Regions from separate parts of the Radiobacillus sp. PE A8.2 genome, predicted to be linked through region 2. Evidence: riboswitches for the same ligand, from Rfam matches in the RefSeq annotation. Region 2 holds a riboswitch; the other holds the start of a gene.
The links. Region 2 has a riboswitch for cobalamin ahead of ACI6MV_RS04435 (DUF4430 domain-containing protein). Riboswitches for the same ligand answer to the same signal wherever they lie in the genome.
Positions count from the first base shown of each region.

Region 1: another riboswitch for cobalamin. It lies ahead of ACI6MV_RS08595 (ribonucleoside-diphosphate reductase subunit alpha); the one in region 2 lies ahead of ACI6MV_RS04435 (DUF4430 domain-containing protein).

Region 1 covers NZ_JBJGXI010000012.1:52,510-58,498, reverse strand. Annotated here, with positions in the region: gene ACI6MV_RS08595 (ribonucleoside-diphosphate reductase subunit alpha) at 1-2,105, opposite strand, end outside; cobalamin riboswitch at 2,222-2,415, opposite strand; gene cysK (cysteine synthase A) at 2,559-3,479, opposite strand; gene ACI6MV_RS08585 (rhodanese-like domain-containing protein) at 3,529-3,825, opposite strand; gene ACI6MV_RS08580 (AEC family transporter) at 4,625-5,569, shown strand; gene ilvA (threonine ammonia-lyase IlvA) at 5,840-5,989, opposite strand, start outside.
Region 2 covers NZ_JBJGXI010000005.1:82,353-88,341, forward strand. Annotated here, with positions in the region: gene ACI6MV_RS04410 (ferredoxin) at 45-290, shown strand; gene ACI6MV_RS04415 (helix-turn-helix transcriptional regulator) at 304-759, opposite strand; gene ACI6MV_RS04420 (hypothetical protein) at 1,001-2,194, opposite strand; gene sigX (RNA polymerase sigma factor SigX) at 2,187-2,726, opposite strand; gene ACI6MV_RS04430 (ECF transporter S component) at 2,916-3,431, opposite strand; gene ACI6MV_RS04435 (DUF4430 domain-containing protein) at 3,441-3,881, opposite strand; cobalamin riboswitch at 4,175-4,360, opposite strand; gene ACI6MV_RS04440 (ATP-binding protein) at 4,499-5,989, opposite strand, start outside.

The DNA of each region.
Region 1 (5,989 bases), on a different contig from region 2:
CATACTTGGTCAAGCTCATGCCGTGCTCTCCGGTAATAGTCATAAGTTATATGATTTAAATCTGGCGCGGTTACTTTAAATTTAAAGTTTTTCTTTTCTTCCGCATATTCAACCGCATAGATTGGATCAATTCCATCCGTCGAACCACCGATTTTGGCTGTTGAGGAATTTGGAGCAACGGCCATTAACCAACCATTACGAATACCATGAGTTTGAACATCTTGTTGTAATTGCTGCCAACGCGGTTCCGTGTAGTTTCTTCTTTCAAAATACTTTCCTGTATGCCATTCAGAGCCATGATATTGGCTAAAAGCTCCCTTTTCTTTAGCTATATTCATGCTAGCGCGAATCGTATAGTAGGCAATATCTTCGTACAGCTGATCAGCATAGGTAACAGCTTCTTCGGATTCCCAGAACAATTTTTCCACTGCTAGTAGATGATGCCAACCAAACGTACCTAAGCCAACGGCACGATATTTTTTATTGGTCATTTCCGCTTGACCAACGGAAATTGTATTCAAATCAATCACATTGTCGAGCATACGTACTTGAATATGAATCAAACGTTCTAAAACATCCGCTTGTACAGCACTTGGTAAGTTGATACTAGACAGATTACAAACTACAAAATCACCTGGTTTACGAACAATTACAATGTTACCATCTTCGTCTTGATATTCTTTTACAATGTTCGTTGCAGACATGTTTTGAGCAATTTCTGTGCATAAATTACTACAATAAATTGATGTTCTACCAACACCGTTTATATGTTTGTTTGGATTTTGACGGTTTACTTCGTCACGATAAAACATATATGGAGTTCCGGTTTCCAATTGAGCAATCATAATTCGCGCCATAATATCCATTGCCCGATAAGATTTTCGTGGTAACAATGGATGGCTAACAGCTTGATTATATTTTTCGGAAAAATATTTCGCATCTTCTTCATCATAAAAATCCTCAAGTCCAAGTGGGTTACCGTTTTGGTCTTTCCATCCCATTATTTGTTTCACTTGATGTGGGCAAAAAGTGTGCCATTCACCAATGCTTTTACCATCTTCATCGATTTGTTCTAGTTTTTCCATGAACAAATCTGGAATCGATACACCAGTAAACACATCGTGCGCTTTACGGCGTTCATCCCCATTGTTAGTTTTTAAATCTAGGAATCCATTCATAATATCTTTGTGGAATACATCTAAAAAAATAGCAACTGCCCCTTGACGCTGACCTAATTGATCGACACTGACCGCTGTATCATTCAGCAATCTTATCCATGGTACAACACCAGAGGAATTGCCTTTGAATTTTTTGATATCGGAACCTAGAGCTCTCACTTTTCCATAATAAATGCCAATCCCGCCGCCGTCCTTACTAAGGCGAGCGATATCCCAATTGTTTAAGTAGATGCCGTCTAAAGAATCGTCAACTGTATCGATAAAGCAGGAAGATAGTTGTCCATAGCTTTTGCCGGCATTTGATAATGTTGGCGTTGCTACTGTCATATGTAAATTACTAAGTGCCCAGTATGCTTCTTCTATAAGCTCCAACCTTACAGAAGGGGCTTCATTTTGCATAATTGTCATCGCAATGACCATAAAACGCTCCTGTGGTAATTCATAAACATTTCGCTCATGGTCTCTTGCTATATATCTGTCCGCAAATAAAAACAAGCCAATATAATTAAATAGTTTGTCTTTCTGTGGGTCAATCGCTTGAGCTAAAGCATTAATTTCCTGCTCGGAATAGTGATCTAATAGATTAGTAGAATAAATACCTTTATCCGTTAATGTTTCAATTAACTCGTAAAAATTTCCGTATAATTGCGTACTGTCATATTTTCTGTTACGGGCAGCCTCCTGATACAACTGACGCAAATAGAAACGCGCAGAAGCATATGTCCAATCGGGCTGATCCATCGCAATATTATTTAAAGCATAAAACAACGCTTCTTGATTGGCTTGTTGCTCTCCATTTGATAATTCAGAAATGCGTTGTTTAATTTCAGTAATATTAAGATTATACTGGTTGGAAACTTCTTCTAATTCCTCTAATACTGCATGGATTTCTGATTTCAATTGTGTTGTCACTAAAAAACCTCCCATAAAATAATAAAAACCGCTCAAATTAGCGAGCGGAAGAAACGATAACACAAAAAATCAGAAACAATGTTCTTAATTTTTTGAAGCCATCGTTTCATCATCCCAATCCCCGAGAATTTTGAAACTTGAAAGTTAAGACAGGTTTCCTGACTTATGATCAACCTACTAAAAGCCCTTCCCATACTTTCCGTAATTTTTACGGGTAAGCATCAGTGGTATGCTCTGTTCGTCTCACTTACAGTTGCGGGGGCAGTTCTGGCGTGTACCAGATTCCCTTTACGCCCAAATAGGCATCTTAACTTCCGGCGGTACAATATGTGGTTTTGAGTTTGTGAAATAAAAACTATATATAGTATATTATAGCAATTGTTGCTATAATTCAACAAAATTTAAAAAATTTTATCTTTTGTTTTATGGGAATTTTAATCTGTACTACTAGCAAATCATCCTATAAACTTACTCATCAAACAAGTTCATACTCAAGTACCGTTCTCCTGAATCTGGCGCGATACAGACAACTTTCTTTCCTTTTCCTAATCGTTTGGAAATTTCGATAGCCGCATAAACGGCAGCACCACCAGATAATCCTAGAAAAATGCCTTCTTTACTGGCAAGCTCTTTGAACATGTTGACAGCTTCATCATCTGCAATTTGAATAATTTCATCATAAACGCTTGTATTTAAGATCGCTGGGATAAATCCAGGACTTGTACCAACTAATTTATGCTTTCCTGGTTTTCCTCCAGAGAGAACAGGTGAGCCTTTAGGTTCCACAACTGCGACATATAAGTTAGGAATTTTCTCCTTTAGTGTTTCCCCGGTTCCAGTCACCGTTCCACCTGTACCAGCAGTTGCTATAAAGGCATCCAAGTCCCCATCCATTTGCTCATAAATTTCTAAAGCTGTTGTTTTGCGATGAATATCTGGGTTGGCCCTATTTTCAAATTGCTGTGGGATAAAGCTATTAGGAATTTCTGCTTGTAATTGTTTAGCTTTTTCAATCGCTCCAGGCATTTTTTGAGCACTTGGTGTTAAGACAACTTTTGCTCCATAAGCTTGCAATATATTAATCCGCTCTTTTGTCATGTTATCAGGCATCACTAAAATAGCTTGATACCCTTTGGCAGCAGCCGTCATTGCTAGACCAATACCTGTGTTTCCACTAGTCGGTTCGATAATTGTGTCCCCAGGCTTAATTAAGTCTTGCTCTTCGGCTGCCTTAATCATATTAAAGGCAGCACGGTCCTTGACACTGCCTGATGGGTTAAACATCTCTAATTTAACATAAACGTCTGCTGCGCCTTCTGGTACAATTTTATTTAAACGGACAATTGGAGTGTCTCCAATTAGTTCTGTGATATTATTAACAACTTTCATGTATTAGCATCCTCCTAATAATCCAATCATTAGTCTCACAACTGATCACTTATTTAACAGGTCCATCCCATTCAAGCATGCCACCAGTCATATTGCTCACCTTGAAACCTTGTTCCTCTAAAAATTCACACGCCGCAGCACTTCTACGTCCTGAGCGACAAACAACGATATAATCTTTTGATTGATCTAATTCTTCAAACCTCGTGTCAACAAAACCAAGCGGTATATGAATAGCATCAGGTATAATCCCTTGAGCTACTTCTTCATCTTCTCGTACATCTAAAATCTTTACATCTTTATTATTTTTCAAAAGCTCTTCTACTTCATTTGGGTTTACTTCACGCATGATATTTTCCTCCAATAATTTAATGAACACTTTCGTTTGCTATCTATATAGTAACAACTTGTGATTATGTTAGCCAATAATTTTGTCTGCTTATGTATAACTTCTTTATAGGCTTAAGCCTTTTTCGCAGAGTTTGTTGTTTTTTATATCATGTTTGAAGTTAACTCCGTCGTAGTTTGACAAGTGCTTGACCCGCTACGGAAATGCCCTTCGCTTTCCGCGGGGGGCTAGTGAGCCTCCTCGCGCCTTCGCGCGAGGCCACTGAAAAAGTCCGATAAATTTTGAAAAAAGTGAATACCAAAAAAATCCATCCCCACTTTCCGCCTAAAAATCAGAAGTAAATCGAACTGGTTTCTCCACTTTTCTATAGAAAAGTAGCAAGATTTTGGGATAGTGTTTTTGAAAAAACTTCATTTTTAACAGACAAAGACTTTTTCAGTGGCCTTCCTTCGCGCTGCGGGGTCTCACTTACGCCGCTAGTCCCGCAGGAGTCGAAGGGCATTTCCTCCGCTGTTAGCTGGATTGCTCCTTACGTCGGGTGATTGGAGCTCCAGGCAGTCGACTCCTGCGGGAACAGCACGGGCTGAAGATCCACTCAGAAGCCGTGCCCGCGGAAAGCGACTGCCTGGAGCGGAAATCACGAGCACTACGTTACGACGGAGTTTAGTTATTTTGCGTACTAACATCAAACATTTAGAAAACAGTCTAGACTTATTAGCGTAGTCTTTACGATTAGACAGTTGATTCCTAATTAAGCTAAAATAGGTAATGATTGTTTAAAGAGAAAGGAATTCAATAAATGAGTGTATATGTAGTGGCTTCATCGATTGCTGTCATGGCAATTATCATTGGCCTAGGGTCCTTTATGGCATTACGATTGCCGGTTACTAAAGAATTAAAAACAGCGCTTATGTTTATTATTATAAATTTTGCCGTACCTGCAATCATTTTAAATGGTGTGTTTAATACGAAAGTAACCGACAGTCTCTTGCATAAAGTATTGATTATTTTTATCGTATCAATTGTATATCATATTATTGCACTGGTAGTGACGGTAGTAGCTGCAAAATTGTTTGGTTTTTCTGGTATCCATGCAAATAAAATGAGCATTCTTGCTAGCTTTGGTAATACCGGATTTATAGGTATTCCGTTATGCGCTACTATTTTCGGGCCTGTCGGGGGCTTATTAGCTGCCATTTTTGATGCGGCTTTAGATCTGGTCATTTTTACAGTTGCAATTCACATGCTGAAGCAAGAAGGGAAATTCCATATCCGACAATTAAAATCAGTCATTAATCCTCCACTAATCGCGATATGTTTCGGTTTAGTCGCTTTTGCGGCAGGATTTGAAGCGCCTCAATCTGTTAAACTATTAACAGACATGCTTTCTGGAATAGCTGGACCATTAGCAATGCTATATATTGGTATGTTAATTCCGCCGTTAGTGAAAGCAAAAAAACTTACTGCAGTTCCTGGTATGTGGTTTCCGCTTAGTTTTCGCTTACTAATTATTCCCGTGTTAACGATGATTGTATTATCAGTCTCGTTCTTTGATCTCGAGATTAAACAAATTGTTATTATTCAAGCAGCTATGCCTACTTTCATGTTAGCAACTGTGTTATTTGCAAAGTATGCAAATGACGAAGAGACAGCGGTAATTACAACGATTTATTCCACATTACTCTCACTAATTACAATACCTATTATATCCTTATTCGTTGTATGGCTTACAGATTTTGGTTGACAAAAATCTAGCTTTTACATATCAAAAAAAGGGAGCTTGTTTGGCTCCCTTTTTTTGATATAAGACAATTTCAGACTTACCTTATACAGCTAACTGCATCATATATAGTTCACAGTAAAGTTTAATACTTCTATATACGGATACGGATAACTAAAAAAATCAGTATCATGAAATTGACTAATATATGAAATTATAAATTGAAAAAGCTAAATTTAAAACAAGATTGGCCATGGCCGATTTTATTACCTTACACTTTGTTGAATTTTTCTACTAGATTAATAAGTTAAACAGTTGCTGATCTTTGTTAATTTCGATATAAGTGAAACCATTCTCAATCATTCGAGTGACTAAAGGCTGATAGTCTTCTTTGTGTTTTAGCTCAATACCAACGAGGACAGGTCCCTTATCACGATTGTTTTT
Region 2 (5,989 bases):
TAATTTTACAATAGAATTAGAATGTTTTTAAAAGGAGTTAGTATATGGGTAAATATACCATTGTTGATAAAGAAACGTGTATCGCATGTGGTACGTGTGGCGCATTTGCTCCAGAAATTTATGATTACGACGATGAAGGTGTTGCCTTCGCTTTGCTAGATAACAATGCCGGAACGCTTGAAATACCTTCTGTTCTTGAAGAAGACATGATTGATGCTTATGAAGGTTGTCCTACTAAATCAATTAAAATTGCAAATCAGGCGTTTCATGGCAATCCTTATCCCCTCTGATCAGCAATCCCAATTAAAACGTATGGGATAATTTAAGCATTTTCGCTTCAGCTTCATCTTTGTTTAAACAGCTATATAATCGGTTATTCTCTCGGTCAATTATACGGTAATGTTCGCTTACAACGTTTTGTTGCAATAGATAATCCTTTTGTTCAAGTATGGTAGTCCACCATACTTGAGGGTTATGTGATTGATCATTTTGTTGATCAACATGATGATGCGCAACAGTCTCTATAACCTCTAGCACATCCCCACCTAATAAACTCTTAACAAGGTCACTACTACGAAACAATGCACAGACAGCTACTACAGTCGTCCAATTTGCTTCCGTTCGACCCTTTTCAATCTGTACGAGCGTTTTTTTAGAGATTCCAAGAACAGCGGCCATCCGATCTTGTGTATACCCGCGCTCGACACGAATTAACTTAATTTTAGAAGAGATTTGTTCTATTAATGTTTGTTGATCCATCATCCGATCATTCCTAATTATTGTTACGTAAACGGTAACAAAGAGTTATTTTATATACTTTAAGAATAATGACTTTAATCGACAGTTTCTTCTATTTTAACACGTAAGGACCTCTTATTCCTATATAAATTTTTTTAGATTTGATAGTCTATATGTGAAATTTGTAGTGTGGACTGCAAAACTATTAACATGCAACGAATTTAAAAAACCTCTGAGCAATTCGACTCAAGAGGTTTTTAATTCATCGTATATGAACAGGGTTAACTGCATCAGGAACAAAAATCGATTGATTCATTGGATAAATGCCAACTTGTGCTACATCCGCCTCGATGTTCACTGATGAAAATCCAAAGCTCTTGGCAGTTAATAATATAGCCTCAATCATATCTTGTGTTTGCTGGTCATTTTGAGGCCGACTCGGATCATCGAATTGGATAAGCAACTCATCTCCATTTGATTGAATACTAGAAAACGAATAATCAGCAGGAATCGAAGCTTGAGTGTTTGTTTCCTCCTGAGGATTCCTCATCTCTTCCAAAGCACGTACGATATCTCCTGTGAAATTAAACGGCACGAAAAGTGAAGCTCCATTTTCTGATGATTGATACATTTTATAAATCTGTTGTTCACCGCGCTCTAACGGAAAGCTTTCAATATTGCCGAGCATGCCAAGCTCTTGATTCGTACTGCTAGCATAATCAATTACTGCTGTATCCAATTGATATGGTAAGAACATCGTTGAAATTACAGTTTCAAATAATCCTTGCACCGTTCCTCCACCATTACCAAATTGATAATTTTCTGGAACATTTATCATCACTTCATTATTATCGTTGTTAATATCAAAGGTCATATTTTCAAATGGATAAGCGAAGACACCCCATTCTTCTTCTCGGATGTAATCATTTAAATGGCTATAGTAACTTTCTACATCTGCATTCAGCTTATCAACTACAAATGTCAACGGGATAACAGCATTTGCATTATTATCTAATACGGCTCCATAAATTAGTGTCGTATTTTCTTGTGCATTGACGACACGACTAGTAAAGATTTCTTCTTCGGCTCTTTCCATAATAGCCATATCATTATTTCCTTCTTCAGCTTCGTTTGTTGTTATCTGATTTTCATTATTCTCGGTAGGAAGTTGTGCCATTTCCATATTTTCTGAAACTTCATCCATTTGACTCCTGCCATTATCCAACGCCCCGAAATTAGACGGTTGCATGCTTTGTGCAATAATTACTACCAAGCAAATAACTGCTACAGTTGCAAAAGAAGGGATCAACCAGGTGCGTTTACGTTTTCTTGCTCTTTTAGGAGTTATATTGGAAGCAACTTTGCGATAAAGCTCATCTTTATCCAACGTATCATTTACTTGAGGCATATCTTTTAATAAGCTTTTAATTTTATCTTCATTAAACTTATCACTCACTTAAAAGACCCTCCTCTCTGTCTGCTTCTTCTAACAGCTTCTGCAATGTTTTCATTGCCCGATGTTGCGTTGTCTTCACCTTACTTGTCGTCCAGCCTAGTGAATCCGCGGTTTCTCGAATCGAAAAAGATTGAATATAACGTAAGATAATCACGCTTTTTTGGTCAATGCTGCACTTATCTAAGCAACGATAAATCAGCTTCATTTGATCATTTAAAACAGCTACCTCTTCTGGCAATGCCTGGTCATCTGTAATAAGATGCCCCTTTTCTCCCCAATCAAAATACTCTTGAATTTTGTTTCTTTTACTCTTCTGCTTGCGGAAGAAATCAATAGCAACATGCCTGGCAATTGAGAATAGCCACGTTTTTTCGCTACTTTCTCCTTTAAAAGAGTCGTATGATTGAAGCACTTTAATGTATACCTCTTGAATTAAATCTTCGGCTTGTTGTTTGTCTTTCACCATATATACAAGAAACTGAAATAAGTCTTTATGATAGTTATCGTAGATATTTTGAAAAGTGGTCCTCATTACAGACCCCCCATTCATATTATATTGTCGTTTGAACTAGTATAAAAGTTACAAAACTTAAGAAGTTATTTAAAAAGACACCAAATGATCACTGGGGAACTCCCACCTGACCTTCTTGCTACTAATTGGCCACCTTTTTAAACACACACTTTAACTATATTAAAAATAATGAAAAAATACCAACCTTTTTCAGTTGGTATTTCGAGGTTTTTTCCAATTCTTTTGATATTTTATTAGGATTCTTGAAAGAACCGGAAACAGTACTACCATAAATATACCATTTCCGATTGCGTGATTCGTATCATGAGGTATTCCAACTAGATAATAAGGGAAAAATTTTCCTGCAATTAAATAGTTCGGAATAGACATAAATAAACCAAATACGTATCCAGACAGCACTGCAAAAATTGTCAGGACGATGAGTGGTTTTTTCCAATGAACTTTTCCAATTAAACCACTCGTAACACCAATACATGCCCAAGCTACAATTTGAGCAAGCGTCCATATTCCCAAGCCTAAAGTCATATTCGATAAAAATGTTGTAAGTACAGCCAGAATTGCAGCTGCAATCGGACCTAAGAAATAGCCGCAAATAATGATCAGCGAGGTTACAGGCTGGAAGCCCGGCAAGTCTTTAAAAGCTATCCTGCCAACAACTGCTACAGCAGATAGAAGCGCAATTACAGTTAATTTGTATACATTCATATTGATACTTTACATACCTCGTAAATCAAAGACAACTTCATCTCCTGGTTGAAGCTCATATTCACCTGCACCGACTAAAGCCGCCTCGCCGTTCACATCATACATCCAATATACTCCAGCTTCCTCGTCTTGCTCACTACCATTAATAGCGGTAATAAATCCTTGCTCTGTTAGTTCGACTTCAAAGTTCTCTTGAAGTACATCTAACAAAATTGCACCTTCTTCGACAGCAATTTCTTCCTCAGCAATAATTTCTTCACCATTGTCTTTGGAAATAGTGAAAGCTACTTCTTCCGTAATTTCTTCATTCACTTCTTCATTTACTTCTTGATTGGCATTTTCTCCAGCATGATTAGCGTGATTATCATCGTTTGATTCTGCTTTTCCACAACCAACCATTAAACTAAAAATTATAAATACTGAAAACAAACTTATAAGAACCTTCTTCATTTTCCAATAACCTCCATAATATTGTATATTTCGAGCACTGGTTGTACGCGAGGTTATTTAATCATTTTGAGTCAATTTTATAATTACCTTACACAGCTATTCATATCCGTTATAGTTGGACTAATCCAACTACATGTTGATAGAACGGCTAATTTCAGTATTTTCAAATTGCCTATTTTTGACTAAATAAAAAACTTATCCAAACGAACAAAGGATAAGTTAAAGAATAACCAGATAAAAGATGAATCCACATCTACTTTACCGATCAACTCAAACGCTCAACCCTCGAAGCCTTGACATACGTAAAATTGGCAGGTCTACTGACTTGTGTATCGTCCTAATCTGAGGCCTTCCCATACGTATTTGTACAGTGGCATTTGCTCATTTCGTACACACTTACAGTTGCGAGGACAGCTCTGGAATTTCACCAGATTCCCTTTTAAGCTAGTAAAACTAGCTCCAAAATTAAGTTATTTAGTTGTGTCAACTTCATCATACTTTGTTGATAATACTGGTGAAATTGACTCCATTTCCAAAATAAATTTTATCACATGGCTTGCAAATAAGAAAGCTTTGTTTCATAAGTAACAAGATAATTCAAGGTAATTCAACATTATTTAAGCTATTTCGATATTTTTTGGAATTGTAAACGTGAAAGTCGTACCCTCATCTTGCTTACTTTGCACACTAATCAATCCATGATGTGCATCAATAATATTTTTTGCAATAGCCAGTCCTAGCCCCGTTCCGGATTTTCCATTTTTACGTTTTCGTGATTTATCAGCTTTATAAAAGCGCTCAAATACAAATGGTATATCTACTTGTGGTATACCAGTACCTGTATCTTTAACAGAAAACTGCACATGGTTATCAAAAGATTGAATAGAAACTAACACTTGTCCATTTTCATTCGTATGGTTTATTGCATTATCAATTAGATTGGTTAGTACTTGTTCAATCCGGTCTGGATCTATAACTAGATGTAGATCTTCTTCGAACGCTAACTGTAACTCGATATTTTTATCCTGGGCTAAACCTCGAAACTTCTTCATTATCCGATTCGTAAACGGCTGAATGTCCACAGGTTGTAATTGTAATTGAATGTGTCCAGCTTTCATACGAGCCAAATCTAATAATTCATTTACTAATCTCCCAATTCTTAACGACTCATCATGGATAATTTGTGCTAATTCATTTTTATCTTCCTTCGTTTCTGCAATATCATCCATGATTGCTTCACTATAACCTTGCAGCATCGATATCGGTGTGCGTAACTCATGAGAAACATTCGCGATAAAATCATCACGCATTTGATCCATTTGGCGCTCTTCGGTCATATCTCTGATCACTGCAACCGCACCACGCACACGTTTTTGATCATATAATGGCGTCATAATGACTACCCAGTTTCTACCTTGTATCGACACCTCTCTAGCCGTTTCCTGTTCGGTTAAAATTACTTCGTTAAACATTTCCTTCAATTCGTTCGGCAATACTTTCTCTTCAGAAGGTAATTGGTCATGTTCAAAGTAACAATCAGACAAAAACTTCTCTGCAGGTGGGTTAGTAACTAAGATATTAGCCTTTCTATTTAAGGTAATAACGCCGTCTGCCATTGAACTCAATATACTATACAACTGCTCTTTTTCTTGACTGAGCGCATTAATGTTAAATTTTAATTGACGCCCCATTCGATTAAATGCCATCGCTAACTCGCCAATCTCATCATGCGTCAAAATGGGAACCTTCGTATTAAATTCCCCTCTAGCAAGTTCCATGGCGCCTTCTCTCATTTTTATAAGTGGCGAGGTAATTCTTGTCGATAAAAAGAAAGCGAAAACAGTAGTTAATACAATCGCGATCCCAGCACCAAGTAATATAATTTTCGTTGTCTGTTTCGTTGTTTCTTTCACTTCACTTAGCGATTGATAAACAAAAACAGCACCACTAGTGTTACCTAACGGTGCCTTTACTACCATTACTTCTTGGTTACTATTAGGCAATTGTTGCTCTAGTGGTGTTTCTAAATTTAATTTCATTAACCACTCTAATGAAATGTTTGGCAATTGATTATTGGTTTTTTTGGAAACCCAATAGTCATTTTCGGA